Regions from separate parts of the Streptomyces sp. NBC_00726 genome, predicted to be linked through region 3. Evidence: riboswitches for the same ligand, from Rfam matches in the RefSeq annotation. Region 3 holds a riboswitch; each other region holds the start of a gene.
The links. A riboswitch is a leader RNA that binds a small molecule or an ion and turns the genes downstream of it on or off. The one in region 3 is predicted to bind cyclic di-AMP.
Positions count from the first base shown of each region.

Region 1: it holds a riboswitch for cyclic di-AMP, as region 3 does, so the genes downstream of both, OG338_RS15600 (M23 family metallopeptidase) here and OG338_RS02195 (C40 family peptidase) in region 3, are expected to answer to the same signal.
Region 2: it holds a riboswitch for cyclic di-AMP, as region 3 does, so the genes downstream of both, OG338_RS27210 (peptidoglycan DD-metalloendopeptidase family protein) here and OG338_RS02195 (C40 family peptidase) in region 3, are expected to answer to the same signal.
Region 4: it holds a riboswitch for cyclic di-AMP, as region 3 does, so the genes downstream of both, OG338_RS10700 (transglycosylase family protein) here and OG338_RS02195 (C40 family peptidase) in region 3, are expected to answer to the same signal.

Region 1 is NZ_CP108983.1:3,490,431-3,497,933, reverse strand. Features, by position in the region: gene trmB (tRNA (guanosine(46)-N7)-methyltransferase TrmB) at 1-74, shown strand, start outside; gene OG338_RS15610 (PrsW family glutamic-type intramembrane protease) at 125-1,729, shown strand; gene OG338_RS15605 (aldo/keto reductase) at 1,752-2,696, opposite strand; gene OG338_RS15600 (M23 family metallopeptidase) at 2,879-4,048, opposite strand; cyclic di-AMP (ydaO/yuaA leader) riboswitch at 4,060-4,213, opposite strand; gene OG338_RS15595 (PP2C family protein-serine/threonine phosphatase) at 4,425-5,588, opposite strand; tRNA gene OG338_RS15590 (tRNA-Met) at 5,757-5,830, opposite strand; gene OG338_RS15585 (hypothetical protein) at 6,081-6,371, shown strand; gene OG338_RS15580 (SHOCT domain-containing protein) at 6,472-6,882, shown strand; tRNA gene OG338_RS15575 (tRNA-Lys) at 6,943-7,016, opposite strand; gene OG338_RS15570 (FG-GAP-like repeat-containing protein) at 7,253-7,503, opposite strand, start outside.
Region 2 is NZ_CP108983.1:6,118,878-6,126,380, reverse strand. Features, by position in the region: gene OG338_RS27235 (STM4014 family protein) at 1-182, shown strand, start outside; gene OG338_RS27230 (STM4013/SEN3800 family hydrolase) at 226-1,038, shown strand; gene OG338_RS27225 (STM4012 family radical SAM protein) at 1,035-2,384, shown strand; gene OG338_RS27220 (STM4011 family radical SAM protein) at 2,392-3,285, shown strand; gene OG338_RS27215 (SGNH/GDSL hydrolase family protein) at 3,306-4,130, opposite strand; gene OG338_RS27210 (peptidoglycan DD-metalloendopeptidase family protein) at 4,314-5,246, opposite strand; cyclic di-AMP (ydaO/yuaA leader) riboswitch at 5,250-5,409, opposite strand; gene OG338_RS27205 (tyrosine-protein phosphatase) at 5,831-6,637, shown strand; gene OG338_RS27200 (DUF6126 family protein) at 6,655-6,831, opposite strand; gene OG338_RS27195 (helix-turn-helix domain-containing protein) at 6,875-7,483, opposite strand.
Region 3 is NZ_CP108983.1:526,771-534,273, forward strand. Features, by position in the region: gene OG338_RS02185 (ATP-dependent Clp protease proteolytic subunit) at 1-603, shown strand, start outside; gene OG338_RS02190 (hypothetical protein) at 611-919, shown strand; cyclic di-AMP (ydaO/yuaA leader) riboswitch at 1,226-1,422, shown strand; gene OG338_RS02195 (C40 family peptidase) at 1,426-1,899, shown strand; gene OG338_RS02200 (ATP-binding protein) at 1,906-2,337, opposite strand; gene OG338_RS02205 (helix-turn-helix domain-containing protein) at 2,543-3,403, shown strand; gene OG338_RS02210 (DUF397 domain-containing protein) at 3,429-3,626, shown strand; gene OG338_RS02215 (8-amino-7-oxononanoate synthase) at 3,641-4,783, opposite strand; gene bioB (biotin synthase BioB) at 4,926-6,182, shown strand; gene OG338_RS02225 (adenosylmethionine--8-amino-7-oxononanoate transaminase) at 6,175-7,479, shown strand; gene bioD (dethiobiotin synthase) at 7,483-7,503, shown strand, end outside.
Region 4 is NZ_CP108983.1:2,426,282-2,433,784, forward strand. Features, by position in the region: gene OG338_RS10680 (exopolyphosphatase) at 216-1,157, opposite strand; gene OG338_RS10685 (DUF501 domain-containing protein) at 1,171-1,710, opposite strand; gene OG338_RS10690 (septum formation initiator family protein) at 1,787-2,257, opposite strand; gene eno (phosphopyruvate hydratase) at 2,370-3,656, opposite strand; gene OG338_RS10700 (transglycosylase family protein) at 3,972-4,697, opposite strand; cyclic di-AMP (ydaO/yuaA leader) riboswitch at 4,702-4,870, opposite strand; gene OG338_RS10705 (transglycosylase family protein) at 5,156-6,226, opposite strand; gene OG338_RS10710 (cytochrome P450) at 6,333-7,503, opposite strand, start outside.

The sequences.
Region 1 (7,503 bases), 3.0 Mb from region 3:
CCCAGACCCGGTTCGAGGGCCAGGGTCTGGGGAAGGGCCACGTCGTGCACGACCTGCTGTTCGCGCGCGTCTGAGCCCGGCGGGCACCATGGCCGTTGTCGGACCCGCTCGTTAGGGTCAAGGGGTGTCCGATGGGTCTGTTCAGCGACAACGGTGGGATCAGCCGGCCGTCCCGGTGCTCCAGGAGCAACGGGTCGGCGAGATCCTGGCCGCCGTGCCGGCGCGCGGCCAGTGGCGTTACCGGCCGCGCCGCGTCGGCCCGCTCTGGCGGAACCGCACGTTCCGAGTGGTCGCCGTCTTCACGCTGCTGGCGCTCTGCGGGGTGGTGATCCTCGCCCTGGTCCGCGATCAGACCGGCACCGAGGGCTTCCTCGTCGGCCTGTGCCTGGCCGTCCTGCCGGTCCCGGTGCTGATGACGGCCTTCCGCTGGCTGGACCGGGTCGAGCCGACCCCGTGGCGGAATCTGCTGTTCGCCTTCGCGTGGGGGGCGTGCGCGGCGGCCCTGGTCGCCATCCTCGCCAACTCGTTCGCGATCCGGTGGATAGCCGACAGCGATCCGGGGAACGCCGACACCCTCGGTGCCACGGTCATCGCACCGGTGGTCGAGGAGAGCGCCAAGGCCGCGGCCGTCCTGCTGCTCTTCCTCTTCCGCCGGAGGGAGTTCACCGGGATCGTGGACGGCGCCGTCGCCGCCGGCTTCACCGCGACGGGGTTCGCCTTCACCGAGAACATCCTCTACCTGGGCAACGCCTTCGGCGAGGACCAGCAGCTGGGCTCCGGCTTCGCGGCGGTGACCGTGGTGACGTTCCTGGTCCGGGCCGTGATGACCCCCTTCGCCCACCCGCTCTTCACCGTCCTGACCGGCATCGGTCTCGGGATCGCCGCGAGCAGCGCCCCCGGCCGCCGGGTGCGGCGCATCGCCGTCCCGCTGCTCGGCCTGGTCCTCGCGATGGGCATGCACGCCCTGTGGAACGGCTCCGCGACCTTCGGCAGGTTCGGCTTCTACATCGTGTACGGGGCGTTCATGGTCCCGGTGTTCGGCCTGCTGACCTGGCAGGTGGTCCGGGCCCGCCGCAAGGAGCTGCGCTCCCTGGCCGTCGAGCTCCCCGCGTACGCCGAAGCCGGCTGGCTCACCCCCGAGGAGCCCCGCGCCCTCGCCTCGATGCGGGCCCGCGCCCTGGCCAGGAACGCGGCGCGCCGGCGGTATGCGGTGAGCGCCTCCGGCCATCCGTACCACCCGGACTACGCGCGGGTCCGTGCCAAGGAGGCGAAGGAGCGCGGCAGGGCGGCGGCGCGCGCGGTCGCCGAGTACGAGGCGTTCGCGACGTCCCTGGCCTCCCTGCGCCGGCAGGCCGGGCGGGGCAGGGCCGACCCGGACTTCGCCGCGCGCGAGCTGGAGCTGCTGCACCACCTGTGGCAGCGCCGCGAGATCGCGGGCCCCGCCCTCGCGTACGCGGCCCGGGCCACACACCGCCGGCCGCCCGGCTACACCGCCGCCTGGCCACCCCGCCGGCCGTACGCGGGCGGGCCCACGCCGTACGCGTACGGCAGCCCGTTCCCGTACAACGGCCATCCGAATCCGTACAACGGCAGCCCGTCTCCGTACGGCAACCCGTCTCCGTACAGCAGCCCGACCCCCTACGGCAGCTCGCCCCCATACCCGACGACGCAGCCCCACGGCCAGCAGCCCCACGGCCAGCAACCTCACGCCGGCGGGCCCCCGGTCTGATTGGCAGGCCCCGGCCTGATCCCTACGCCGACGCCGCCGTCAGCGTCGTCAGCTCCTCGTCCGTCAGCTGGAGCCCGGCGACCGCCAGCAGGGCGGGCAGCTGGTCGACCGTGCGGGCGGAAGCGATCGGCGCGGCAACCGTGGGACGGGACGCGAGCCAGGCCAGGGCCACCGTCGCGATCTCGGCACCCCGGTCCCGCGCCACCGTGTCGAGCGCGGCGAGCACCCGCTGTCCGCGCTCCGACCTCAGGTGACCGGCCGCGCTCCCGGCGCGGACGCTGTCCACGGCCGTCCCCGGGCGGTACTTGCCGGTGAGGAAGCCGGCGGCCAGCGCGTAGTACGGGACAGCCGCGAGCCCGGCGTCGGCGGCGGTGTCCTGGAGCTCACCCTCGTAGGTGTCCCGCGAGACGAGGTTGTAGTGCGGCTGGAGCGCCACATAGCGGGCCAGGCCCTCGCGCTCGGAGAACTCCAGCGAGGCGCGCAGCCGCGCGGCGCTGATGTTGGAGGCGGCGATCTCGCGGACCTTGCCCTCCTTCACCAGCGCGTCCAGGGCGGTGATGATCTCCTCGACCGGGACGGTCTCGTCATCGAAGTGCGTGTAGTACAGGTCGATGTGGTCCGTGCCGAGCCGGCGAAGCGACTCCTCGGCGGCCGACTTGATCGTGGGCGCCGAGAGGCCCTTGTAGCCGGGGAGCGCGCCGGCCTTCGTGGCCACCACGACGTCGGACCGGTTGCCGCGCGACGCGAGCCACTTGCCGATGACCGTCTCCGACTCGCCGCCCTCGTTGCCGGGTGCCCAGTGCGAGTAGGCGTCGGCGGTGTCCACGAAGTTGCCGCCGGCCGCCGCGTACGCGTCGAGGACGGCGAAGGACTGGGCCTCGTCCGCGGTCCAGCCGAAGACGTTTCCACCGAGGCAGAGCGGGAAGACCTGGAGGCCCGACGGGCCGAGATTGCGCAGTGAAGTCATGGGTGGATCAACGACTTCCGGCTCGGACGCTATTCCGGCTCGGACGCTATTCCGTGCCGCATACATCCGGCAGGCTGCGGCTACGCGAACCGGCAGCCCTGACGTCGGGGGGTGTGCGTCAGGGCTGCCGGGGTTCGGAAGGCCGCGTGCGGGGAAGGGCCGGGGCGTCGGAGAAAGAGATCTCAGACCGTCAGACCGCGGGCGCGCAGCCAGGCCATCGGGTCGATGCCGGTGCCGCCCGGGGTGTGGACCTCCAGGTGGAGGTGTGGGCCGGTCACGTTGCCGGTCGCGCCGACGCGGCCGATGGTGTCGCCGGTGGTGACCTTCTGGCCGACCGTGACACCGATCGAGGACTGGTGGCAGAACCACAGCTCGGTGCCGTCCTCCAGCTCCAGCACCGTGCGGTAGCCGTAGGCGCCGGACCAGCCGGCCGACTTGATGGTGCCGGTGTGGATGGCCTTGATCGGGGTACCGGTCGGGGCCGCGAAGTCGAGGCCCGTGTGGTAGCCGGAGGACCACATCGAGCCGGCCTCGCCGAACGTCGAGGTGATCGTGTACGAGGAGGTGGGGAGGGAGTAACTGGCGGCGAGCTTGGCCAGGCGCAACGCCTCGGCCTTCTTCTTCGCCTCCTCCTCCGCCTTCTTCTTCTCGGCGGCGGCCTTGGCCTCGGCCTCGTCCTGCTGCTTCTTCGCCTCGGCGGCCGCCTTCTCGGCGGCGGCCTTCTCCTCGGCCGCCTTCGCCTCGGCGTCGGCGGCGCCCTGCTGCTGCTCGGCCTGCTGGAGGATGCGGGCGCGCAGCGCCTCGCCGGCGTCCGTGGTGCCGTGCTCGGCCTCGGCGGTGGTGATGCCGGCGGTGGTCAGCGGGGCGGCCGCGGTGGCGGTGGCGGGCGTTTCGGCCTCGCTCCCGCCGGAGAACAACGCGCCCACGCCGGGCAGGGACTTGGCGTCGGGGAGATTGTCCGCGATGGAATCGGGAAGAGAGATGGAGACCGGCGGCTTGCTCTGCGCGGTGGCCATGCCACCCGCACCGACGGCCGCGATGACACCGACGCCGAGGACGGTGGAGCTGCGGGCCAGACCATTGCGCTGCTTGGCGACACGGTGCTTGCCGCGGACGGGGCGGACGGACTCCTCGGTGGGATTCCATTCCTCCCAGGTCCGCTCCGATTCGGCGTCGTCGGCGCGGAAGCCGCTGTCGAAACCGGCGCCGGTGGCGAAGCCGTTGCCCCGATCGGTCACGTAGTCGCCGCCCTGTTCCGGGATGTACGCGGTGCCGGGGCCGGACGCGAAGTCGGCGCCGTACTCGGACACGAACCGGGAGGGTGATTCGGGGGCAGGCTTGTTGGACGCCACGCGGGCGCGCTCCTTTCCTTCCTTCTCGCCTACCGGGTTAGCTGACGGGTTCGGAGCAGGAAGGTCTCCTACGGGTTCCTCCGCCTCTTGTGAAGACGAAGACGCCCGATTCACCCCATGTAGGTGGTTCCCCGGTTCCCTTGCGGAATTCGGCGCACGCGCGCGGCGCCGTCCCTGACGACGGCTGGGACAACCGCGCTGCGTTATCGAACGTTAATAGACAGACGGGTCCGATTCCAAGCTGTTCCCGCTGATCGTTCACGCGATGGGCCCGGACTTTACGGGACACAACCGGGTGCAATCGGGCGAGTTGATCGGCACTCAACCACTACGCATTTTCTGACGTTGCGTCAAATGTTATGCGGAGCGACGCTCCTCAGTCACGCAGCGTGTCACCCGCTTTGACGATCTTCACCGTCCTGCGCCGGTCGGGCTGCCCCTTCGCCGGCCGTGCCACCGCGAGCAGCGCCATGTCGTCGGTCGACTCGCCCCCCGTATGCAGCCGTACGTCGTCGGTCAGCGCGGACAGCAGCTCCTCGGGCCCCGGGAAGAGCCGCCCGCGCAACCGCTCCGCCGGGTCGTAGAAGACACCCTCGGCGTCCCGGGCCTCCGACAGGCCGTCCGTGTAGAACAGCAGCGTCCCGCCGGACGGCAGCTCCCACTCGTCCGAGCGGTCCGGCCGCACCCCCAGGTCCATGCCCAGCGGCAGCGCGGGCTCCGAGGGCGTCAGCGCCTCCACCGCCCCGTCCCCGTACAGCAGCAACGGATCCGGATGGCCGCGGTTCACCAGTCGTACGCGCTCCGCGCCCGGCGGGATCTCCGCGAACACGGCGGTCACGAACCCCTCGAACGCGTCCAGACTGCTCCGCCGTACCGACTCACGCGCCAGCGCGCGCTCCAGCCGCTGCGCCACGCCCTCCAGCGACTTCTCGTGCTCCGCCGCCTCCCGGAACGCCCCGATCACCACCGCCACCGCGCCGACCGCCTCCAGCCCCTTCCCGCGTACGTCCCCCAGCACAAGCCGTACGCCGTACGGAGTGTCAGCGGCCGCGAAGAGGTCGCCCCCGACGAACTCGTCCGCCTGCGCCGCCTCGTACCGCGCGGCCACCTGGAGTCCGCCGAGCCGCTCGGGCGGCGCGGGGAGCACGGCCCGCATGGCCGTCTCGGCGATGATCCGGGCGGACGCCAGCTGCTCGCTTCCGCGCCGCACGACGCGGTTGATCACACACGCCTGGACGGCAACCGTGAGCACGGTGAGCAGTTCGATGAACGAGACCACCTTGACCAGATCACCGGTGTAGAGCCGGATGCCCGCGACGGCGAGCACCGCGGCGATCCCGATCCGGATCGTGGTACCCAGAGCGAAGAAGGGCGCGGCGATCAGCGGGGCGGCCGCGAACATCGGGACGGCCGTGAAGGAGGGTGGTGCAAAAAGGTCGAACACCACCCCGATGACGATCATCGCCACCGGCAGCACCCGGACGAACCGGCGACTGCCCGCGCCGTCGGGCCCGCGCCACCGTCGCGCTCTCTTCCCCACCTGCGGTCTCCTGCCCGGTGCGGCCACGGCCGGGACCGCGCACCTCCCCCAGCCTCGCGCCCGCCCGGCCACCGGGCGAATCCTCGGCCGCCGAAGGAGCGAAACGCGTCTGCGCCGGAAACGCATCAGGCCCGGCACGCTGCCTGCGTGCCGGGCCTGATCCATCAGTAGCGGGGACAGGATTTGAACCTGCGACCTCTGGGTTATGAGCCCAGCGAGCTACCGAGCTGCTCCACCCCGCGTCGGTGAACCCAACTCTACGGCATCTTCGGAGCCCTCATGACCACGCGGACCGCGACCGCCTTGATCCAAGCGTCAAAGTGCCGAAAACGAGAAGGTGTTGCAAGGAACATGTGTTCTGTCGCAAGGTATCTGCTGCACCCCCCGGCTCGGTGGGCTGCCCGTGTGAGCAGGCCCCCGACCGCGCATGCCGGCGCGCGTCGAGAGCCGCTCCCGGTCTCTGATCGCAGCCTGCCTGGAGGGCTCTCGACCATGGCCGCACCACTCGCCTCCGATCACACCCCCGCCCCCTCGGCCACCCCGCCGTCCCCCGCACGCGCCGCCGCCAAGAGCGGCCTCATCGGCGGTGTGATGGGCGCGGCGATGAGCGCGGCGGTGAACTACCTGGCGATCGGCCTCCCGGGCAGCGCGTCCGTCAACGCGGTCAACCACGCGATATCGGGCCTGATCAGCGGGTTCCTCGCCGGTTTCATCGGCATCATGGTCCACAGCAGGAAGACGACCGCGGCCACCGCCGCCGACCCGTCCGAGCCGGAGAAGTAGCCACCGCCCTCCCCAGCGCTCCCCCTCAACGGGCGCACGGGCCCATATGGCGATATGACTGATTTCAGACTCAGCCATTTCGAGGCTCCGGGAGTGGACGATGGACGACTATCCCCTGCTCAACCTGTTCTGGACGATGCTGTGGTTCTTCCTCTGGATCATGTGGCTCTTCCTCCTCTTCCGGGTCATCATGGACATCTTCCGCAGCGATGACCTGAGCGGCTGGGCCAAGGCCGGCTGGCTGATCCTGGCGCTGGTACTGCCCTATCTGGGCGTGCTGATCTACGTGATCGCCCGCGGCAAGTCCATGGGCAAACGCGACGTCCAGGAGGCGAAGGAACGCGACGCCGCCTTCAAGGCGTACATCAGGGACGCGGCGGGTACGGAGGGCGGCACCGGCCACAAGAGCGGCGGCCATGTCGAGGACCTGTCGAAGCTCGCCGACCTCAAGGACAAGGGCGCGATCACCGAGGAGGAGTACCAGCGAGCGAAGTCGAAGCTCCTGGTCTGACACCCGCCCCGCACACGGCAGAGCCCCGGGCAGCGCACGCGCTGACCCGGGGCCACGAGGTAGGCCGTGTGGGACTCGAACCCACAACCAACGGATTAAAAGTCCGCTGCTCTGACCAATTGAGCTAACGGCCCCCGGCACATCACCACCGAGCATAGCCCGCCCCGGCCGCGCAGCCGATCGGGTATCGGCCGCGCGGCGCCGTCAGCGCGGTGGGGCTCCATGAAATCCGCACCCGGGTCGGCGTCCCGTGGTCCGAGGCGACCTGCTCCACGCATGCGCCGTTGTCGCAGGGCACGGTCCTCAACCGTCCGGTGTACGTACGGAGTTCACGCGGCCCGACGGTCAAGGCGTCGGGCCGCGTGAGTGATCAGAAGAGGTGCGTGTACATCTGCCAGCCGCCGCCGACCTTGGTACGCGCCGCCAGCGCGCCCTCGCCGTCGCCGCGGTAGCTCCACAGCACGCCGGACTTGTCGCGGGCCAGCAGGTCCGCGCGGCCGTCGCCGTTCAGATCGCCGGAGCCGACCATCGTGTCGTACATGGTCCAGCCGTACCCGATCTTGGTACGGGTTCCGAGTGTGCCGTTGCCGGTGGCGGGGTAGCGCCACACATTGCCCGAGC
Region 2 (7,503 bases), 5.6 Mb from region 3:
ATCTGCTGCCCCTGACCGGCTGGCGGCGCTTCGCCGTCGGCGAGGTCAACGCCTTCGGGGATCTGCTGCCCAGGCTCACCGGCCTGCCCGGCAGCGGCGCCGAGGGCCTGGACACCTACGCGGCGCAGCTCGCCGCCGTACTGGACCGAACAAGGAACGACCGTGTCAGCACCACCCCCTGAGTACAGCCCCGAGCACACCCCCGGGCACTGCCCCGACCCCGATATGAGCGAGGTCGTGGGCAGCCACGACCTGCTGTTCGTCACCCTGGACACCTTGCGGTACGACGTCGCGGCCGAGCTGGCCGCCGCCGGGCGCATCCCGAACCTGGCCCGCTGTCTGCCGGGCGGCGTCTGGGAGCAGCGGCACGCCCCGGGCAGCTTCACATACGCCTCGCACCAGGCGATGTTCGCGGGCTTCCTGCCCACCCCGGCCGCGCCCGGGCCGCATCCCCGGCTGTTCGCCGCCCGGTTCGCCGGCAGCGAGACGACGGCGGAGCGCACCTTCGTGTTCGACACCCCGGACCTGGTGTCGGGGCTCGCGAAGGAGGGGTATCGCACGGTGTGCGTCGGCGGGGTGGGCTTCTTCAATCTGCGCGGCCCGCTGGGCTCGGTGCTCCCCGGGATGTTCCAGGAGGCGCACTGGGAGCCGGAGTTCGGCGTCGCCTCGCCCACCTCGTTCGAGGCGCAGGTGACCCGCGCCGAGGAGGTGGTCGCGGCCCTGCCGCCCGAGCAGCGGCTGTTCCTCTTCGTCAACGTCGCCGCGCTCCACCAGCCGAACTGGTTCCACCGGGCCGGGGCGACCCGCGACGCCGGTGACAGCCGCGATACGCACGCCGCCGCCCTGGAATACGTGGACGCCCATATCGGCCGGCTCTTCGCCGCCGCGAGCAGCCGCCGCCGTGCCTTCGCCATCGTCTGCTCCGACCACGGCACGGCCTACGGCGACGACGGCTACACCGGTCACCGGCTCGGCCACGAGTCCGTCTGGACCGTCCCGTACGCCCACTTCTTCCTGGAACCGGGGGCCGTCCGATGACCGTGACGCACACCGCCCGCCCGTACGAGAGCTATGTGTACGCCTATCCGCACAAGACGGCGTACCGTCCGCTGGCCGAGCAGCCGGGCGGGCGGCCCGAGTTGAGCGAGCTGTGGGCGGGGGAACGCAAGGACGCGCTCTCCCTCTATATGCACATCCCGTTCTGCGAGGTCCGCTGCGGCTTCTGCAACCTCTTCACCCGGATCGGCGCCCCCGACGAGCTGACCTCGCGCTATCTCGACGCGCTGGACCGGCAGGCGACGGCCATACGGGACGCGCTGGGCGACGCGGAACCGGTACGGTTCGCCGCGGCGGCGTTCGGCGGGGGCACGCCCACCTTCCTGACGGCGGGCGAGCTGGCGCGGCTGTGCGACATCGCGGAGAAGCGAATGGGTGCCGATCTGCGGTCCGTCCCGCTGTCCGTGGAGACCTCCCCGTCCACCGCGACCGCCGACCGGCTGGCCGTGCTCGCCGAGCGGGGCACGACCCGGATCAGCATCGGGGTGCAGTCCTTCGTGGCGGCCGAGGCCCGCGCGGCGGTGCGCCCGCAGCACGCCGCCGACGTGGACCGGGCGCTCGGCCTCATCCGGGACACCTCCATACCCGTGCTCAACATCGATCTGATCTACGGCATCGGCGGCCAGACCGAGCGGAGCTGGCGCACCTCGCTGGACGCGGCGCTGCGCTGGCGGCCGGAGGAGCTGTATCTCTACCCGCTGTACGTGCGCCCGCTGACCGCGCTCGGCAAGCGCTCCCCCGGGGAGGCCGACACGGACTGGGACGAGCAGCGCCTGCGGCTGTACCGGGCCGGCCGCGACCACCTCCTGGCCCACGGCTACGAGCAGGTGTCGATGCGGATGTTCCGCCGCGCCGACGCCCCGCGCGCGGAGGGGCCCGACGACCACGCCTGCCAGACGGACGGCATGATCGGCCTGGGCTGCGGCGCCCGCTCCTACACCTCGCGGCTGCACTACTCCTTCGACTACGCGGTGCGGATGAGCGAGGTTCGGGGCATCATCGACGCCTACACCGCCACCGCGGACTTCTCCCGTGCCGAGGTCGGGCGGTACACCGACGGGGACGAGGCGCGCCGCCGCCATCTCCTCCAGTCGGTGCTCCAGGCCGAGGGCATGGCCCTGGACGAGTACCGCGAGCGGTTCGGCACCTCGCCGTACGAGGACTTCCCGGATGAGCTGGCCCGGTTCGAGGACCGGGGCTGGCTGGACGCGGAGGCACAGGGGCTGCTGCGGCTGTCGCCGGAGGGCTTGGCCTACTCCGACGCGCTGGGCCCGGAGCTCTTCTCCCCCGCCGTGCGGACCGCGATGGCCGCGTACGAGCTGAAGTGAGTCACCCGTGGACCTGACGATTCTCTACCGGGGGCCGCTCGCCTCCTGCGACTACGACTGCCCGTACTGCCCGTTCGCCAAGCGGCGCGACAGCCGGGAGCAGCTGCGGGCCGACCGGGCGGCCCTCGAACGGTTCACCGCGTGGGTGGCGGCGCAGACCGGTGACCGGATCTCGGTGCTGTTCACGCCGTGGGGCGAGGGCCTGGTGCGGTCCTGGTACCGCGGGGCGATCGTGGAGCTGGCGGGCCTCCCGCATGTGCGCCGGGTCGCGATCCAGACGAACCTGAGCGGGCGTACGCGGTGGCTGGCCGAGGCCCCGGAGCCGGCCCGCGAACGGATCGCGCTCTGGTGCACGTACCACCCGGGGCAGACACCGTACGAGCGTTTCCTGGGCCGGTGCGCGGAGCTGCGGGAGCTCGGGGTCCGGCACAGCGTGGGTGTCGTCGGGTTCGACGCCCATCTCGGCGAGGCGCGGCGGCTGCGCGCGGCGCTCCCGGAGGAGGTCTATCTCTGGGTCAACGCGGCCGAGGGGCACACCTACACGGACGAGGAGGCGGAGCGGTGGACGGCGATCGACCCGCTGTTCCCGTACAGCCGCCATCCGCACCGCTCGGCGGGGCTGCCCTGCCGGACCGGTGAGTCGGTGATCTCGGTGGACGGGGAGGGCATGGTGCGCCGCTGCCACTTCGTCCGGGCGGAGCTGGGCAATCTGTACGACGGGAGCTACCGGCGGGCGCTGGGGCCGCGGGCCTGCCCGCTCGCCGTCTGCGACTGCCACATCGGCTATGTGCACCTGGAGACGCTGCCGCTGTACGACGTGTTCGCGGGCGGGGTCCTGGAGCGCGTCCCGGCGGCGCTGCCGCTGTCCCCGGTCGCCGCGACGCGGTCGCGGGACGACTGAGGACAGCGGACGGGGGCCGGTCAGAGCGGCAGCAGGTCCGGCCGCTTCGGCTCGACGTGGTCCCCGGAGGACTCGCCGCGCAGCCGCCGCCCGATCCACGGGACCAGGTATTCGCGCGCCCAGTGGATGTCGTCGCGGCGGATCTCCAGCGTGCCGCGCGGGGGCTGCGGCGGCCACGGCTGGTCCGGGTCGGCCGGCACGTCGAGGCCGAGGACCTGGGCGGCGCGGAGCGCGACCCGGGTGTGCCCCTCGGGCGACAGGTGGAGCCGGTCGCCGTCCCAGGCGCGCCGGTCCTGCACGGAGCGCAGCGACCACAGGTCGAGGACCGGGCAGTCGTAGCGGTCGGCGATGGCCCGGACGTGGGCGGTGTAGGTGGCGATCTTGCCGCGCAGATGGCGCAGCACGGGGACGCCGCGGGTGTCGAAGCCGGTGGTCACCATGACGGTGCCCACCGACCGCGTGAGGTCGGCGACCGCCCTCTCGAAGCGTTCGGCCACGTCGTCCGGGTCGGTGCCCGGCCGGATGATGTCGTTGCCGCCTGCGCAGAAGCTCACCAGATCGGGGGCGAGTTCCTTGGCGCGGGGCACCTGCTCCTCGACTATCTGGTCGAGGAGGCGTCCTCGTACGGCGAGATTGGCGTAACGGAAGTCCCCGGTCGCCGGGCCGGGCTCCGGGAGCCGGTCCGCGAGGAGTACCGCGAGCCGGTCGGCCCAGCCGACGAACGTTCCGTCCGGGCCGGGGTCGCCGACTCCCTCGGTGAAGCTGTCGCCAATCGCCGCGTACGACCCGATGGCGTCCTGTCGGTCGGTGACGCCCTGTTGGAGGTTGTTCGAATCGTCTGCCACAACCGCATATCCTGCACCCCGGAATGTGACCTACGCGACCGTAATAAGGGGTTGACGGGTGGTGAGATAAACCACCCGGTCAGTTTTCGGTAAAGGGGGAATAAGCAGAGGGACGGCGCACCGCCGTGCGCCGCCCCTCTGTGCCGTTCGGTGACCCGGATCACCGGGCCGGTACCGCCTGGATCAGACGTTGATCCCGTGCGACGCCAGGTAGGCGATCGGGTCGATGTCCGAGCCGTACTCCGGGCCGGTGCGGACCTCGAAGTGGAGGTGCGGGCCGGTGGCGTTGCCGGTGGCGCCGGAGAGGCCGACCTGCTGGCCCGCGGTCACGGTCTGGCCCGCCGAGACGGAGAGCGAGGACATGTGGCCGTACTGGGAGTAGTGGCCGTCGGCGTGCTTGATGACGACCTGGTTGCCGTAGGCGCCGCCCCAGCCGGCGGTGACGACGGTGCCGGAGGTGATGGCCTTCACGCTGGTTCCGGTGGAGACGGGGAAGTCGATGCCGGTGTGGCTGCCGCTGGACCAGTTGGCGCCGGAGGCGCGGTACGCGGTGGTGTGGTTGCCCGGGACCGGGTGGACGTAGCCGGAGGCGTTGTCCTGGGAGGCGGGGGCCTCGGTCTTGGTCTCGGCCTGCGCCTCGGTCTTGGTCTCGGCCTTGGGCGCGGTCTTGGTCTCGGCCTTGGGCGCGGCCTTCGTCTCGGTCTTCGCCGCCGTCTTGGCGGGAGCCTCGGACGTGGTGGCGGCGGGGGCCGCCTTGGCGCCGAGGGTCAGCTTCATGCCCGGGAAGATCAGGCTCGGGTTCCCGCCGACGACCTCGCGGTTGTCCTGGTACAGCTTGTGCCAGCCGCCCTTGAGGTGGTGCTGGGCCGCGATCTTCGACAGGTAGTCGCCGGAGACGACGGAGTACGTGGTGGTGCCGGTGCTCTTCGCGGGCTTGGCCGGGGCGGTGTGCGCGGCGGCCGACTTCGACGTGGCCGGGGCGGACCGCTCCGCGGCGTGGGCACCGGTGGCGCCGAGCAGCGGAAGCGCGATGACGGCTCCGCCGGCGCTCGCGGCGACGACGCCACGGGCGATGGTGCTGGACTTGGGACGGCGGTGCTTACCCGAATTGGGCATGAAGAATTTCCTCTCCGGCGCCTGCGAGGTGAGCTGTCGGGTTCGGGCTGGAGATGCCCGGCCGCGCCTGGCGCGACTTCACCCCTAGCCGTCCGGTCGTCCCGGTCGGCGGCTTACCTGGTTCCCCCGCTCCTGCCACACGGTGAGTGGGTGCGAATTCCGGACGGCGGCAGGATTGGGCGTTCCATCCGGATGGCATGGAACGTAAGCGAGCCGGGACGACGGAAACAAGCCACGCGTTCCGCACCGGATTCCGCACCGGAATTACGGCGCCGAATTCCGGTCACACTCCGTGGATTACGGATCTTGGCATTCCGCGCGGTGCGGGGAGTACCCCGCCGGGGCGTCACCACACACCGTCACGGATATGATCCCGCTCACGAGCAAGTGATCATCCCCCGTACAACCGGGGCAAGTTATTCCCAATCCGGCAATACGGACATGTCGCGGCCGTCGTTCGTGTCAGCACCGGAGCGGGCGGACCGGCGGGTGGCCGAGATGATTGCCCCAGGAACCGATGTCGTATCGTCGCGGTCGTGGGCCCGTCGGCGACACGCGCCGGGGCAGAGCCTCCAGGAGTGACCGTGACGCAGCAGCTGCCGCAGACCCCGCCGACGGAGCCCGTCCTCACCGGCGTCCGCAACTTCCGCGACCTGGGTGGCCTGCCCACCACCGACGGCCGCCGGGTGCGCCGCGGCAGGCTCTACCGCAGCGGTCATCTGGCACACGCCACGGCCGAGGACGCGGCCTTCCTCGGCGGGCTCGGGCTGCACACCGTCTTCGACTTCCGCAACGCGGCCGACCACAAGCTGGACGGCCTGGACATCGAGCTGCCGGGCGTACGGAATGTGAGCATCCCGCTCAGCGACCCGGCGGACGGCGCCGAGTTCTGGCGGATGGTGCGCGACGGCGACCTGGCGCAGCTGCGCTCGATCCTGGCCGACGGCAAGGGGACGAACCGCATGGTCGCCTCGTACCGCTCGATCATCCTGGAGCGCACCGCCGAGCACAGCCGGGTGCTGCACGCCCTGGCCGAGGACAGCGTGCCGGCCCTGATGCACTGCGCGGCCGGCAAGGACCGGGCCGGGCTGTCGATCGCGGTGACGCTGCTGGCGGTGGGCGTCGGCCGGGAGGCCATCGAGGCCGACTACCTCAAGTCGAACGACGCGCACCGCCGCTACCGCATCCGGCGCAGCGACACCTCGGCGGCCGGGATGTCCCCTGAGGTGCTGGAGCTGCTCAATCCGCTCTTCGGCGCCCAGCCCGACTACCTCGCCGCGGCCTTCACCACCATTGACGAGACCTGGGGCGGCACGGACCGCTATCTCACCGAGGGACTGAAGCTCGCCCCCACCACCCGTGAGCAGCTGCGCGAACGGCTCCTGGACTAGGGCCGAGACGGACCGGCCTACTGGTTGTGCATGCCGACCGCGAAGAGCAGGTACAGGAACGCGGCGATGACGTGCCCGGCCACCAGGTAGGCGAAGAGCCGGATCACGAGTCCGCGCGGCATCTTCTTCTCCTGGCTGTCGGCGCCGGGGCGCGGGGCCGGGGTGAGCGGGTCGTAGTGCTCTGAATCGGACATGACTGGCCTCTCTGGCTGCCGGGGGTCCGGCGGCGGAAACGTCTCAGCCGCGGTGGACCCGGCCGCCGAGGCACAGGTCGGCGGCGGGACTCTGCAACAGGGTGTGGACGAAGAGCAGCTCGGCGCCCTCGGGTTCGGGGGCGGCGATCCGGTGCGGGGTGAGCGAGTCGAAGTGCGCGCCGTCGCCGGGCGCGAGGTCGTGCACGGTCTCGCCGAGCGTCACCCGGAGGCGGCCGGTCAGGACGTACAGCCACTCCTCGCCGGGGTGGACACGGACCAGGTCGCCCTGGGCGCCGTACGGAACGCGGACGCGCAGCGCCTGCATCGCCCGGCCGGAGCCGCCGGCCTGCTGGTACAGCCAGCCGTCGGCGGCCGCGCCCTCGAAGGGGCGGCCGCGGATGATCGCGTCCCGTTCCGGGGGTGTCTCGCCGAGGAGCTCGGAGACCGTCGTACCGTAGATCCTGGCCAGCTGGAGCAGCATCGGCAGCGAGGGCTGGCGCCGGCCCGTTTCGAGCCGGGAGAGGTGGGCGGGCGAGAGCCCGGCCCGCTGGGCCGCGGTCTCCAGGGTGAGACCACGGCCTCGGCGCAGATCGCGCAGGCGTGGCGCGACACCGGGCAGCTCACCGGCCGCCAGGTCGTCCGGAGGGTTCATGCCTCCATTGGGCCAAACAC
Region 3 (7,503 bases):
CCCGAGTTCACCGAGCGCACCTCGCAGGGGTCCCGGACCCTCGACCCGTACTCCAAGCTGCTCGCGGAGCGCGTCGTCTTCCTCGGCACGGCTCTGGACGAGACGGCCGCCAACGATCTGGTGGCCCAGCTGATGTATCTGGAGCACGACGCGCCGGACCGGCCCGTCTCGCTGTACATCAACTCGCCGGGCGGCTCGTTCGGCGCGATGACGGCCCTGTACGACACGATGAACTTCCTCAGCTGCGAGGTGGAGACCTACTGCCTGGGCCGGGCGGGCGCCGGCGCGGCCGTGTTGCTTGCCGCGGGTGCCCCGGGCCGGCGGCACATGCTGCCCGGCGCCAAGGTGGTCGTCGGCCAGCCCGCGCTGGACGAGCCGCTTCAGGGGCAGCCGTCCGACCTGGAGATCGAGGCGCGGGAACTGGCCCGGATGCGCGAGACGATGACCGGCATGCTGGCCCGGCACACCGGGCGCTCCGTCGAACAGGTCACCGAGGACACCGAGCGCGACCTCGCCCTCGACGCGGAGGGCGCCCTGGCGTACGGGCTGGTCGACCACATCGTGCGGAACCGGGTCCCGGTGCCGCCGCGCTCCGGGTGGTGAACCGGGGATGCAGCCACCGGACTTCCCGCCGCTGCCCGCCCTGACCCGGGCCGAGTCCGCGTTCATCGACGGCTATCTGCGGGTGGTCGACCAGGTGGGCCGGATCAACCCGGCGCACGGGGACGACACCTACACAGCCCTGCGCGCCGCCCAGGCCCTCGCCTCGCACGCGGCGGCCTTACGGGACGCGCTCGCACTGATGCACCGGCGCGGCGAAACCCGTATCCACAGCAGCACGTTGACCCGCGCGCTGCGGGAGCTGGACGGCGAGCGGCGGGCGGCCCGGGTCGCCCTGCCGCCCGTCCCGCCGGACTGACACCCCGGCAGGTCACCGACACGCCCGGCGGGCGCGCGGGATTTCCTCGCTCGTTCGGCGTAGGTGTTCCCTCGCGCGAGCGACGGTCCGATTTGCCTTTTCCTGATGCGCGTGGGGCGCGTTCCTTCGCGACACCGCTGGTACGGCCGTGGCGACGGGCGGCCGGCGGACCGCCGTCCGGGTTTCCGTCCACCTGAACGGGCCATCCGTGACGGTCTTCACCGATGGCTGTTCCGGCGCGGAAATCCGGCCCGAGGTGCGTCAAGATCCCTGGGACGACAAGCCCCCGCCACCGCGGCGGGGCGGTCCGGGCGGACGCCGAGTCCTGCCGCCGCCCGGATGACTGGTCGACAGGAGTGGATCGGCAGGAGTGGAGGACCCGAGCACTACGGGACCGCCGGATCTCCGGCCGTCCCTCGGGGTGAAGCCGCCGCGCGCGGCCGGGCAACTTCGCCAGCCCGAACCCGACAGGTCATCCTTCACAGGCGGCTGACGAAGGGTTGCGCATGACTGCGCAGGTACATGTCCCGTCTCTGCTCGCCCGGGCCACCACGGCCTCGGTCATGACTCTCGCCGCCGTCGGCGGCACGCTGTGCGTCCCAGGAGCCGCGCCCGAGGCGCAGGCGGCCGGCCATGCGATGAAGGCCCTGAAGGTCGCCGCGTCGAAGAAGGGGGCGCCCTACCGCTGGGGCGCCACCGGCCCCGGCAGCTTCGACTGTTCCGGGCTGACGCTCTACTCGTTCAAGAAGGCCGGCAGGAAACTCCCCCGTACCGCCCAGCAGCAGTACAACAGGACCAGGCACGTGTCGGCGTCCAAGCGCCAACGGGGTGACCTGGTCTTCTTCCATTCGGGGCGCGGTGTCTACCACGTGGGCATCTACGCCGGCAGCGGGAAGATCTGGCACTCGCCGAAGACCGGGGCCGTGGTGCGCCTGGAGAAGATCTGGACCCGGAGCGTCTACTACGGCCGGGTCGCCTGAGGCGCCTCAGGGCTGGACGGGGACCTGCCACGGGAGGGCCACCCAGACGGTCTTGCCGCCGTCGGCGGTGGGGGTGACGGCCAGCCGGCCACCGTACTCCTTGGCCAGCGAGCGGATGATGACCATGCCGCGTCCGTTGTCCTGCTGGACGGCGGCGGGCAGCCGCTGGGGCCGGCGGGGGTGGCTGTCCGTCACGCCGAGGCGCAGTTCCTCGTCCCGCTCAAGGCGCAGCTCGACGGTGAAGGTGGGTGACTGCCCGAAGGTGTGCAGGACGGCGTTGGTGGCCAACTCCGAGAGGATGAGGCGGACGGTGTCGGCCATCTCCGCGTCCTCGGGCAGGCCCCACTCCGTCAGTACCCGGGCGACGAACCCGCGGGCCGCGGAGACCGAGACCGGCTCGCTCGGCAGGGTGACACGTGCTTCCTGATGGTCTGCCATGGCGAGCCGTCCCTTTCCCACCCGATACCGGCCCAGCGAGCGGGACCGGTTGTGCTTCGCGCCAGAGTGCCACCGATGGTGCCCTCCGGGGCGACGATCCGCCAAGATATGCATATATCTGTCGCTCAATCCGGTGAACTCTCCCCACGCGGACCCCCTCCGGCGTCACACTGTCTGCTCGTCGGACAGCGGAGGGAGCCATCGGATGCAGCACGGCCCTGCGGTACGGCGCCGCAAGCTGGGAGAGGAGCTGCGGAGCCTGCGTCACGCGTCAGGTCTCACGAGCCGGGAGGCGGCGGCGCTCCTCGGCTGGCACCAGTCGAAGGTGAGCCGGATCGAGACAGGTGTCAGCGGGGTGCGGCCGGAGGATGTGAACCGGCTCCTCGACGCGTACCGCATGGACGATCCGAAGCTCCGCGAGGTCCTGGGCGCGCTCGCCGGTTCGGCGGGCGGGGGCGGCGCCGGCTGGTGGCACGCCTACCGGGGGCTCATCCCGCCCCAGTACCGTGACTTCATCAGTCTGGAGTCGCAGGCGCGCACCGCCCGCACGCTGGAGACCACGGTGGTGCCGGGCCTGTTGCAGACGGCCGACTACGCCCGCGCGGTGACCCGGGCCTCGTTGGACGGGCTGCCGTCCGGTCAGCTGGACTCGCTGGTGGAGGTGCGGCTGACCCGGCAGGGGGTGCTGCGGAGCGATCCGCCGCTGCGGCTGAGCGCGGTCCTGGACGAGGCGGTGCTGCGCCGGGAGGTCGGCGGCCGGCGGGTGATGCGGGAGCAGCTGCGCCATCTCGCCCGGGTGGCACGACTTCCCCATGTGCGACTCCAGTTACTTCCGTTCTCGGTCGGCGGCTATGTCAGCCTGACAAGCCCTTTCGTTATCTTCTCCTTTCCGACCGCTTCCGACCTTGACGTGGTCGTTCTTGACCACTTGACGAGTAGCCTCTATCTGGAACGGAAAGAAGACCTTGCGGCGTACAGCACGGCCTTCGAGACCCTTCAGACGCACGCGCTGTCGCCGGAGCACACGCTGGACCTGATCGCCGCGATCGACCGCGGCGACCGGTGACCCCCCACCGCCCGGAGGAAGCGTCATGTCCGATCACCTCACCCGGAACGCGTCGCGCTGGCGACGCAGCAGCTACAGCACGGGAATGAACAACTGCGTGGAGACCGCGCCGTCCGGAACCGGGCGGCCGCTGGCCGTCCGCGACTCGAAGGACGTGGGCCGCACGCCCCTGGAGTTCTCCCCGACGGCCTGGACGTCCTTCGTCTCCGGCCTGAAACGCTGAGGCGGACCACCGCCTCAGCTCGACGGTGCGGTCCGCCGCACCGTCTCCACCGCCCGCGCGATCCGGTCATCCGTCAGGTCCGCGCGGGCGGTCAGCCGGAGCCGCGAGATGCCGTCGGGCACGGACGGCGGCCGGAAGCAGCCCACCGCCATCCCGGCCGTCCGGCAGTCGGCGGCCCAGCGCACGGCGGCGTCGGCCGAGGGCGCCCGGACCGAGACGACCGCCGCGTCGGGCCGTACCGCGGTCAGACCGGCCGCCGTCAGCCCCTCGTACAGCGCGGTCGCGACCGTACGCGCCCTGAGCGCGCGCCCCGGTTCGCGGCGCAGCAGCCGCAGTCCGCCGAGGGCGGCGCCGGCGGCGGCCGGGGCGAGTCCGGTGTCGAAGATGAACGTCCGGGCGGTGTTGACCAGGTGGTCGATGACCCGGGCCGGCCCGAGGACCGCCCCGCCCTGGCTGCCCAGGGACTTGGACAGGGTGAGCGTGGCGACCACGCCCGGGTCGCCCGCGAGCCCCGCCGCGTCGAGCGCGCCCCGTCCGCCCGCGCCGAGCACCCCGAGTCCGTGCGCGTCGTCCACCAGGAGCGCGGCGCCCTCCGCCCGGCAGACGGCGGCCAGTGCGGCCAGCGGCGCGGCGTCGCCGTCCACGGAGAACACCGAGTCGGTGACGGCCAGCTTCCGGCCCGCGTGCCCGCGCAGCGTCTTGCGGACGGCCTCCGGGTCGGCGTGCGGGACGACGGCGGTCTCGGCCCGGGAGAGCCGGCAGCCGTCCACGATGGAGGCGTGGTTGCCCGCGTCCGACGCGATCAGCGCGCCGCGTCCGGTGAGCGCGGTGAGGGCCGCGAGGTTGGCGGCGTAACCGGAGGAGAGGACCAGCGCGGCCTCGAAGCCGCAGAACGCGGCGAGTTCGTCTTCCAGCTCGGCGTGGAGCGCGGTCGAGCCGGTGACCAGGCGGGAGCCGGTCGCCCCGCCGCCCCAGCGGCGCGCCGCGTCCGCCGCCGCGGCGGTCACCTCCGGGTGCCGGGTGAGGCCCAGGTAGTCGTTGCTCGCGAGGTCCAGGAGCTCCGCGTCGGCCTCGCGGGGCCGCAGCCGGCGGACCAGGCCCGCGTCCGCGCGCCGGCGCGCCTCGGCTTCGATCCAGTCGAACGGGGTGGCGGGCATGGGCGGTCCCTTTTGTAGGCAGCTCACAGACCCTAACCGGGCCCGCGCCGAGACACGGTGTGGCAATACACACACCCCGTGTGAGCTCTGTTGTCCGGTTCCTCCTTGGCTCCGGGCGGTGCGGTGCGTCAGGATCATCGCCATGGACCTCCTGAACACGCTGGTGGACAAGGGGCTGCGGCGCGAGCTGCCGACCCGTGAAGAAGCGCTCGCCGTACTGGCGACCCCGGACGACGAACTGCTCGACGTGGTGGCCGCGGCCGGCAAGGTGCGCCGGCAGTGGTTCGGGCGGCGGGTGAAACTGAACTATCTGGTCAATCTGAAGTCCGGGCTCTGCCCCGAGGACTGCTCGTACTGTTCGCAGCGGCTCGGTTCCAAGGCGGAGATCCTCAAGTACACCTGGCTGAAGCCGGACGAGGCGTCGAAGGCGGCGGCGGCCGGGGTGGCCGGCGGCGCCAAGCGCGTCTGCCTGGTGGCCAGCGGCCGGGGCCCGACGGACCGGGACGTCGACCGGGTCTCGCAGACCATCGAGGCCATCAAGGACCAGAACGAGGGCGTCGAGGTGTGCGCCTGCCTCGGTCTGCTCTCCGAGGGCCAGGCCGACCGGCTGCGTTCGGCGGGCGCCGACGCGTACAACCACAACCTCAACACGTCCGAGGGGACGTACGGGGAGATCACGACCACCCACACCTACGCCGACCGTGTCGACACGGTGCACCAGGCGCAGGCCGCCGGGCTCTCCGCGTGCTCCGGGCTGATCGCGGGCATGGGCGAGAGCGACGCCGATCTGGTCGACGTGGTCTTCGCGCTGCGCGAGCTGGACCCGGACTCGGTGCCGGTCAACTTCCTGATCCCGTTCGAGGGGACCCCGCTCGCCAAGGAGTGGAACCTGACGCCGCAGCGGTGTCTGCGCATCCTGGCGATGGTGCGGTTCGTCTGCCCGGATGTGGAGGTGCGGCTCGCGGGCGGGCGCGAGGTCCATCTGCGCTCGATGCAGCCGCTCGCCCTGCATCTGGTGAACTCCATCTTCCTGGGCGACTATCTGACCAGTGAGGGCCAGGCCGGGCAGGCGGATCTGGACATGATCGCGGACGCCGGTTTCGAGGTGGAGGGCGCGGGTACGACGACGCTCCCCCGGCACCGCGCGGACGCGGCGGCGGGCGGCTGCGGCTCGCATGCGGGCAGTTGTGCCACGGAGCCGGAGGGCTGCGGCTCGCACGCGGGCGGCGGCTGCGGGCCGTGCGGCGGGGGTGCGGAGGCGGAAGCGGACGCCGGAACGGCGGCGGAGCCCGTACCCGCCGCGAAGGCGCCGGAAACGCAGGTGCCCGGGGCGGCCCGGACGGATCTGGTGGCGGTCCGCCGCCGTGGCGCGGGCACGGACCTCGCTCCCAATGCCTGAGCCGCTCTCCCCCGCCGTACTCCGGGACCTGGACCGGGCGCACGTCTGGCATCCGTACGGCCCCATGCCGGGCCGGCAGGAACCGCTGGTCGTGGAGTCCGCGTCCGGGGTCCGGCTGCGGCTCGCCGAACCCGCCCACGGACAGCACGAATTGGTCGACGGGATGTCGTCCTGGTGGTCGGCCGTGCACGGCTACAACCACCCCGTGCTGAACGAGGCGGCGCGCGGCCAGCTGGACCGGATGAGCCATGTGATGTTCGGCGGGCTCACGCACGAGCCCGCCGTCCGGCTGGCGGCCCGGCTGGTGGAGATCACCCCGGAGCCGCTGCGCCATGTCTTCCTCGCCGACTCGGGCTCCGTGTCGGTCGAGGTCGCCGTGAAGATGTGCCTCCAGTACTGGCGGTCGGCCGGGCGGCCGGCCAAGAAGCGGCTGCTGACCTGGCGCGGCGGCTACCACGGCGACACCTGGCAGCCGATGTCGGTGTGCGACCCCGAGGGCGGGATGCACGAGCTGTGGTCCGGCGCCCTGCCCCGCCAGGTCTTCGCCGACGAGCCGCCCGCCGGTTACGGCTCCGAGCCCGATCCGGCGTACGCGGCGCACCTGCGCGAGCTGATCGGGCGCCACGCGGACGAGCTGGCGGCCGTGATCGTCGAGCCGGTGGTCCAGGGGGCGAGCGGCATGCGCTTCCACTCCCCCGGCTATCTGCGCGTGCTGCGCGAGGCGTGCGACGCGTACGGCGTGCTGCTCGTGTTCGACGAGATCGCGACGGGCTTCGGGCGTACGGGGAAGCTGTTCGCGGCCGGGCACGCGGGGGTCTCCCCCGATGTGATGTGCGTGGGCAAGGCTCTGACCGGCGGCTATCTGACGATGGCGGCGACGCTGTGCACGAGCGAGGTGGCCGACGGCATCTCGCGCGGCGAGGTGCCGGTGCTCGCCCACGGCCCGACGTTCATGGGCAACCCGCTGGCCGCGTCGGTGGCCTGCGCCTCCATCGACCTGCTGCTCGGCCAGGACTGGCAGCAGGAGGTCAAGCGGATCGAGGCCGGGCTCAACGAGGGCCTGGCGGCGGCCCGGGAGCTGCCCGGGGTGCGCGAGGTGCGGGTGCTCGGCGCCATCGGGGTCGTCCAGCTGGACCACGAGGTGGACATGGCGGCGGCGACCGCGGCCGCGGTGCGCGAGGGGGTGTGGCTGCGGCCGTTCCGGGACCTCGTCTACACCATGCCGCCGTATGTGACCGGTGACGACGACGTGGCACGGATCTGCCGCGCGGTGTGCGCTGCGGCGCGGGAGGGCTGAGCCATGAGCGTGCTGGTGGTGACC
Region 4 (7,503 bases), 1.9 Mb from region 3:
CCCGGGCGCCACACTCCCGGAATCCTTCACTCCGGTCCCCGAGTGACCCCGCTCACCTCCGACGCGACCCATCCGGAGCAGAAGACGGGCCCGGGGTGGGCAATTCCTTGTGAAGAAGTTCACGAAGTTGGTCGCGGGGCGGCCCGGACCCCGCCCCACCAGGCACGTACCACCCACTCAACAGTGCGGGCCGGGCGACGCATGAGCACCCAGGCTCACGCCAGCGAAAAGGCGATTCCGTCCAGAATGTCGTGTTCGCTGACCACGACCTCACGCGCCCCGGTCCGCTCCATCACGGCCTGGAGGATCAGCGCACCGGACGGGATCACGTCGACCCGCCCCGGGTGCATCGCGCCGATCGCCGCGCGCTCCGCATGGGTCGAGGCCAACAGCCGCGCGGTGATCTCCCGGACCTGCGCCAGGGAGACGCGGGAGTGATGGATCGCCTCGGAGTCGTACTCCGCCAGGTCCAGCGCGATGGCGGCCATCGTGGTGACCGTCCCCGCGAGGCCCACCAGCGTGGCCGCCGAGGCGAGCGGCACGGTCTCCTCCGCCAGGTCCAGGGCGGCGGCCACGTCGGCGCGGACCGCGTCGGCCCCCTCGGCCGAGGGCGGATCGGCGAAGACGCCGTCGCGCACGAAGTGGCGCTCGGTCATCCGGACACAGCCGATGTCCACGGACCGGGCGGCCCGCACCCGGTCGTCGCCCACCACGAACTCGGTGGAGCCGCCGCCGATGTCCACCACCAGATACGGCTTCGCCAGGTCGTCGCGCCCGGTCAGCTCCTTGGTCGCCCCGGCGAACGAGAACGCCGCCTCCTGGTCCCCGCTGATCACCTCGGGCTCGACGCCCAGGATGTCCAGCACCCCGCGCACGAAGTCGTCCCTGTTCTCCGCGTCCCGGGAGGCGGAGGTGGCGACGAAGCGCACCTTCTCGGCGCCGTGCTCCTCGATCACCGCCGCGTAGTCCCGGCAGACGGCGAACGTACGCTCCAGCGCCTCGGGGGCGAGCCGGCCGGTCCGGTCGACGTCCTGCCCCAGCCGGACGATCTCCATGCGCCGGGAGAGCTCGACGAGCTCCCCCGTAACGGGGTCGGCGTCCGCGACCAGCAGGCGGATCGAGTTGGTGCCGCAGTCGATGGCGGCCACGCGCGTCATGTCTGCCGCCCCCTCAGCCCTCGTCCGTACCCGGCTCGCCGCACGGTGACACACACGGTCCCTTGCGCCACCACTCCGGGAGCATCGCGATCGCCTCGTCGCCCAGCGGGTTGACGCCGGGACCGGCCGCCAGCGAGTGCCCGACGAGCACATGCAGGCACTTCACCCGGTCCGGCATGCCGCCGGCGCTCGGGAAGCCCGCCAGGACCTCGATGGCGTCGCGCCGCGCGATGTAGTCCTCGTGCGCCGCCCGGTAGGCCGCCGCGAGCTCCGGGTCCCTGCCGAGCCGCTCGGTCATCTCCTTCATGACCCCGTTGGCCTCCAGCGTGCCGATCGCGGACGCGGCACGCGGGCACGTCAGGTAGTACGTCGTCGGGAACGGCGTACCGTCCTCCAGCCGGGGCTGCGTCTCGACCACGTCCGGATTGCCGCACGGACAGCGGTGCGCGATGGCGCGCAGCCCGCGCGGCGGGCGGCCCAGCTGCTGCTGGAACGCGGCGATGTCCGCCTCGGTGGGGACGGTGGGCTCGGTCTGCGGAGGGGGCGTTTCCATGCCTGCCTAGGGTGCTGATCGGACTGCTCGGACCGCGGATTCCGGTCCGGCAGAGGTACGGGGACGGGGACGGCCGTCAGCCGCGGTCGGCGCTGTCCACGCCGTCCCACAGGTTGGAGTGCCAGGGCCGGTCCGTGTCGGCCGGCTTCCCGTCGCGCTCCTTGGCCGCGTCGGGGTCGACCACGGTGTAGCCGGTCTCCCCCGGAAGAACGTAGTGCAGGTGCTCGCGGGCCAGCCGCTTGATGTACGCGTCGTCCTGGAGCCGGGCCTTCTGGTCCCGCAGCTCCTCGGTGCGCGCCTCGGCCTCGCGGGCCAGCCTGCGCTGGTCGGCGATCTCGTCGCGCTGCGACACGTACTGACGCATCGGATACGCGAGGGCGACGACCAGGGAGCAGACGACCAGGGCCAGGAAGGCGGCCCGGCCGGTGAGCCGGGAGCGGCGGGCCTGGCGCCGGTTCTGGGACCGGTAGACGCGGGCGGCGGTCTGCTCACCGAGCAGCCGCAGCCGGGTCGCGGTGGAGAACCGGTCCCGGTCCTTCACGGCCATGTTCCCGCCTCCCCATTACGACGTCCGTCCCCGCACACGGTACGTGACCGGGCGCGGGGACGGACGGAGGCGGGGGGGTTCCCGCGGGGGGCGTCAGCCCTTGCCGTACTCGTCAGTTCGCGGAGCGGAACCGCGGGAACGCCGAGCGGCCCGCGTACACCGCGGCGTCGTCGAGGATCTCCTCGATGCGCAGCAGCTGGTTGTACTTGGCGACGCGGTCCGAGCGGGCCGGGGCGCCGGTCTTGATCTGGCCGCAGTTCACGGCGACGGCGAGGTCGGCGATGGTGACGTCCTCGGTCTCGCCGGAGCGGTGCGACATCATGCACTTGAAGCCGTTGCGCTGGGCCAGCTCGACGGCGTCCAGGGTCTCGGTCAGCGAACCGATCTGGTTGACCTTGACGAGCAGGGCGTTCGCGGAGCCCTCCTCGATGCCGCGGGCCAGGCGCTCCGGGTTGGTGACGAAGAGGTCGTCGCCGACGATCTGGACCTTGGCGCCCAGCTTGTCGGTGATGATCTTCCAGCCGGCCCAGTCGTCCTCGTACAGCGGGTCCTCGATGGAGACCAGCGGGTACGCGGAGACGAGCTCCTCGTAGTACTCGGTCATCTCGGCGGCCGAGCGGGACTTGCCCTCGAACTCGTACTTGCCGTCCTTGTAGAACTCGGACGCGGCGACGTCGAGCGCGAGCGCGATGTCCTTGCCCGGGGCGTAACCGGCCTCCTTGATGGCCTCGACGATGAGGTCGAGGGCGGCGCGGTTGGACTCCAGGTTCGGCGCGAAGCCGCCCTCGTCGCCGAGGCCGGTGGACAGGCCCTTGGTCTTCAGGACCTTCTTCAGCGTGTGGTAGACCTCGGCGCCCCAGCGCAGGGCCTCGGAGAAGGACTCGGCGCCGATCGGCGCGATCATGAACTCCTGGATGTCCACGTTGGAGTCGGCGTGCGAGCCGCCGTTCAGGATGTTCATCATCGGAACGGGCAGCAGGTGCGCGTTCGGGCCGCCGAGGTAGCGGAACAGCGGGAGGTCGCTGGCCTCGGAGGCGGCGTGGGCGACGGCGAGGGAGACGCCGAGGATGGCGTTGGCGCCGAGCGAGCCCTTGTTCTCCGTGGCGTCCAGGTCGAACATCGCCTGGTCGATGAGGCGCTGCTCGGTGGCGTCGTAGCCGACGAGCTCCGGGCCGATCTGCTCGATCACGGCGAGGACGGCCTTCTCGACGCCCTTGCCCTGGTAGCGGTTGGGGTCGCCGTCGCGAAGCTCAATGGCCTCGAACGCGCCGGTGGAGGCGCCGGACGGAACAGCAGCACGACCGGTGCTGCCGTCGTCGAGGCCGACCTCGACCTCGACCGTGGGGTTGCCCCGGGAGTCGAGGATTTCCCGGGCTACGACGACGTCGATGGACGGCACGAGGCATCTCCTTCTGGGATATGACGCTGGTTGTGCAGGGTCGCTTTGGCCTTGCGACAAGAGCCTAACCGGCCCGGCCGTCTGCGTCGGACGACCGCCCGTCCCCTGGGACGAAAAAGGACCCAAGGGCGGGCATACCGGGGCGAAAGACCAGATAATTACTAGCCAGTAACTACAACAGTTGAACGGTCCCGGGCCGCCCGGCACCCTCCATACGGCGTGCCCCGGCCCGGCACACACGGGGGGAGTGCGTGCCGGGCCGGGGCGGCCCGAGCGATCAGCGAGGAGGGATCGCGGCGGGGCGCGGAGGGTGCGCTACTTCGTCAGGTGGAGCTGCTGGCCCGGGTAGATCAGGTCGGCGTCCTGGACGATGTCCTTGTTCAGCTTGAACAGCCGCTCCCAGCCACCCTTGACGTGGTGGTCGGCGGCGATCCTGCTCAGCGTGTCACCGGCGACGACCTTGTACTCGCCGTCACCCTTGGCAACCTTCTTGCCGGCCGGGGTGGTGACCGTCTTCTTCGTGGCCTTCGGGGCGTCCGAGCGGTCGGAGCGGTTGGTGGCCGGGGCCTCGGTGCGCTCGGCCTTCTTCGGGGCGGCCTCCTGCTTGGGGGCGGCCTCCTGCTTCGCGGCACCGGAGCCGGTGTCGACGCCCGGGTCGACACCGTCGTTGGCCAGGTTGCCGGCACCGGCGCAGGACCAGGCGCCCGGGCCCTGCATGTCGAGGAGCTTCTCGGCGGTGGCGATCTGCTGGGCCTTGGTGGCCAGGTCGGCGCGGGCCGCGTACTGCGTACCGCCGGCGGCGGCCCAGCTGGACTGGGAGAACTGGAGCCCGCCGTAGTAGCCGTTGCCGGTGTTGATCGACCAGTTGCCGCCGGACTCGCACTGGGCGACGGCGTCCCACGTGGCGACGGAGGCGGCGGAGGCGTTGGTCGCGCCCATCAGCGGCACGGCGACGGCGGCACCGGCGACACCGGCGAGCGTCGCGACACGGACGGCCTTGGAGGGGCGGCGGTGCTTGTTGCCCTTGCGGTTGAGCAGCATCGAGTCTTCTCCTCACCGACGCCTACGAGGTGAGCTGTCGGGTTCGGGCCAAGTGAGTTGCCCGGCCGCGCTGCTGGCGCGACTTCACCCCTAGCCGGCCCCGGTACGTCTCCCGACGACCGGGCCCAGCGCCTACCTGGGTCCCCCGCTCCTGCCTACGGCGCTTTCGCGTCTGTTCCCTCCGACCGACGGCAGGATTCGGCGTGACGGTCGACGGGGCCCGCGGTGCGAGCGGTTCTGACCGTAATCACACCGACCGGCCATATTCAAAGACGGACATACCGGATAATCATCCCGTAAGAGCATCCGATGAACCCTCATTTATGCAGGTCGGAACGGATGCGGCGGGACCTCCCGGACAAGGGGCGTGAGTTCACGCAAAGAGACCCATGTCTCACTCGGTCAAAAGTGGGACATGGGCCTCTTAAACCACCCAAAGCGCAGGGGGCTCCAACGGCTCATCCGGCGCTCTCGGCGACCTGGTCCGGGGCCGGATCACCGAGGCCCAGATCGAGGTTCTGACCGGGCAGGATGAGGTCCGGGTCGGAGCCCACCTCGTCCTTGTTCGCCTCGTACAGCTCGGGCCAGCCGCCGGGCAGGTCCTGCGCGTCGGCGATCGCCCAGAGGTTGTCCCCCGGCCGTACGGTGTACGTGCCGTCGGCCGGACCCGTGGCGCTGTCGCGCGCGTCGCCGTCGCCCCGCGAGGCGTGCCGGCCCGCGTCGCGCCCGTCGGCCGTCCCGGCGTCGTCGGCGGCCGGGGCGCCCCGGTGCTTGCCGCCCTTCGCCCGCGCGTCGTCCGTCGCGCCGCCCGTCTCACCGGCCGAGGGGTCCGCGGAGGGGTCGGCCGAGGTGTCCGCCGAGGGCGTCCCGGACGGGCCGTCCGCGGCGGACGGGGTGCCCGTGGGGTCGGCGGACGGGGAAGCGGAGGCGCCGGCCTTCTCCTCGGCGCTCCTGCCCGCGTGCTTGCCGGAGCTCTTGCCGGCCTCCTTGCCCGTGGCGGCCGCGCCGGACGCCTCGTCCGATCCGGTGGCCGACGAGCCCGAGGAGGCGTCGTCCACCGGATCGGTGCCGAGACCGGCGTCGAGCCCCGAGTCGGCGCTCCGGGCGGGCCCGTCCTCGTCCTCGTCACCCTGGTCCGCGTCCGCCGCGCCCGCGGCCTTGGTGAGCCCGGAGATCACCGCACAGCTCGGCCACGCCTTCGGACCCTTGGCGGCCAGGACCCGCTCGGCCACCGCGATCTGCTGCGAGCGGCTGGCGAGGTCGGCGCGCTCGGCGTAAGCCTCACCGCCGTACGCCTTCCACAGCTCCGGCGTGAACTGGAGACCGCCGTAGGAGCCGTTGCCGAGGTCGGCACTCCACGTCCCGCCGCTCTCGCAGTCGGCCACCCGGTCCCAGGTCGCGGCGTCCGCGGCGTGCGCGCTCGCGGCGCCGAGCAGCGGGATGGCGATCGCCGAGCCGGTGACGCCTGCGGCGACCACGATGGCGGGTGCCTGACGAGGGCGGCGGTGTCTGCCGTTCGCGGAGCCCATGGGAGATGCCTTCCGTGTGACTGACAAGCGACTGGTGCGTCGAACGGTGAACCTAGCGAAACTCGAACGTGAGTCACAAGTCGATGCAGTAGAGATCACGCGAAAGTCACAGAGTTGACAGAGTGTCACTTTCCCCGGCGCGCGCTCCGGGCGTGAATTGCACCGGCAGCGTGCGCAGTCCGCGCATGATGAGTCCGCCGCGCCACCTCAAATCGCTTGATTCTCCCGCAAGTCGCAGGTCCGGAAGGCGTGTCAGCAGGGTGGCGAGCGCGGTCTGTCCCTCCAGCCGGGCGAGCGGCGCTCCCAGACAGTAATGAATGCCGTGACCGTAGCCGAGGTGCTGATTGTCACTCCGCGACAGGTCCAGGATGTCCGGTCCGGCGAACCGCCCGGGGTCCCGGTCGGCCGCCGCGAGCACCACGAGCACCGGATCGCCCGCCGCGACGCGCTGCCCGCCGATGGTCAGCGGCTCGGTGGCGAACCGCCAGGTGGCAAGCTCCACCGGGCCGTCGTAGCGCAGCAGTTCCTCGATCCCGGTGGCCGGCAGCTCGCGGTCGCCCGCCGCCAGCGCGCGTTGCAGCCGCGCACGCTCGGCGGGGTGGTTCAGCAGGGTGTGTACGCCGTTCCCGATCAGGTTCACGGTCGTCTCGAAGCCGGCGAACAACAGGATGAAGGCCATCGCCGCGGCCTCGTTCTCGGTCAGGTGCTCGCCGTGGTCGCTCGCCCGGATCAGCCCGGAGATCAGGTCGTCGCCCAGGTCCTCGCGCTTGCGGTGGATCAGTTCGAGCAGATAGGCCCGCATCTTCTTCACGGACCGGGCGACCCCGCCGCGCGGCCCGCCGCCGTGCCGGATCATCATTCCCGCCCAGTCCCGGAAGTCGTCCTGGTCCTCGCGGGGCACGCCGAGCAGGTCGCAGATCGCGTAGATGGGGAGCGGGAAGGCGAACTCGTGGATCAGGTCGGCCTCCCCCTTCTCCACGAACCCGTCGATGAGCCGGTCCGTCAGCTCCTGCACCCGGGGCGCGAACTGCGCGATGCGCCGGGGCGTGAACGCCTTGGACACCAGGCGGCGCAGCCGGGTGTGGTCGGGCGGGTCGATGTTGAGCAGGTGCGTCATCAGCTCGGCCTTGCGCTCCCCGGGGATGCCGGTCTTCCCCTTGGCGTGCGCGGGCTCGGCGTGGTGCGCCGGGTTCTTGGACAGCCGGGAGTCGGCGAGGGCCTGCCGGGCGTCCGCGTACCGGGTGACGAGCCATGCCTCGACCCCGCTGGGCAGCGTG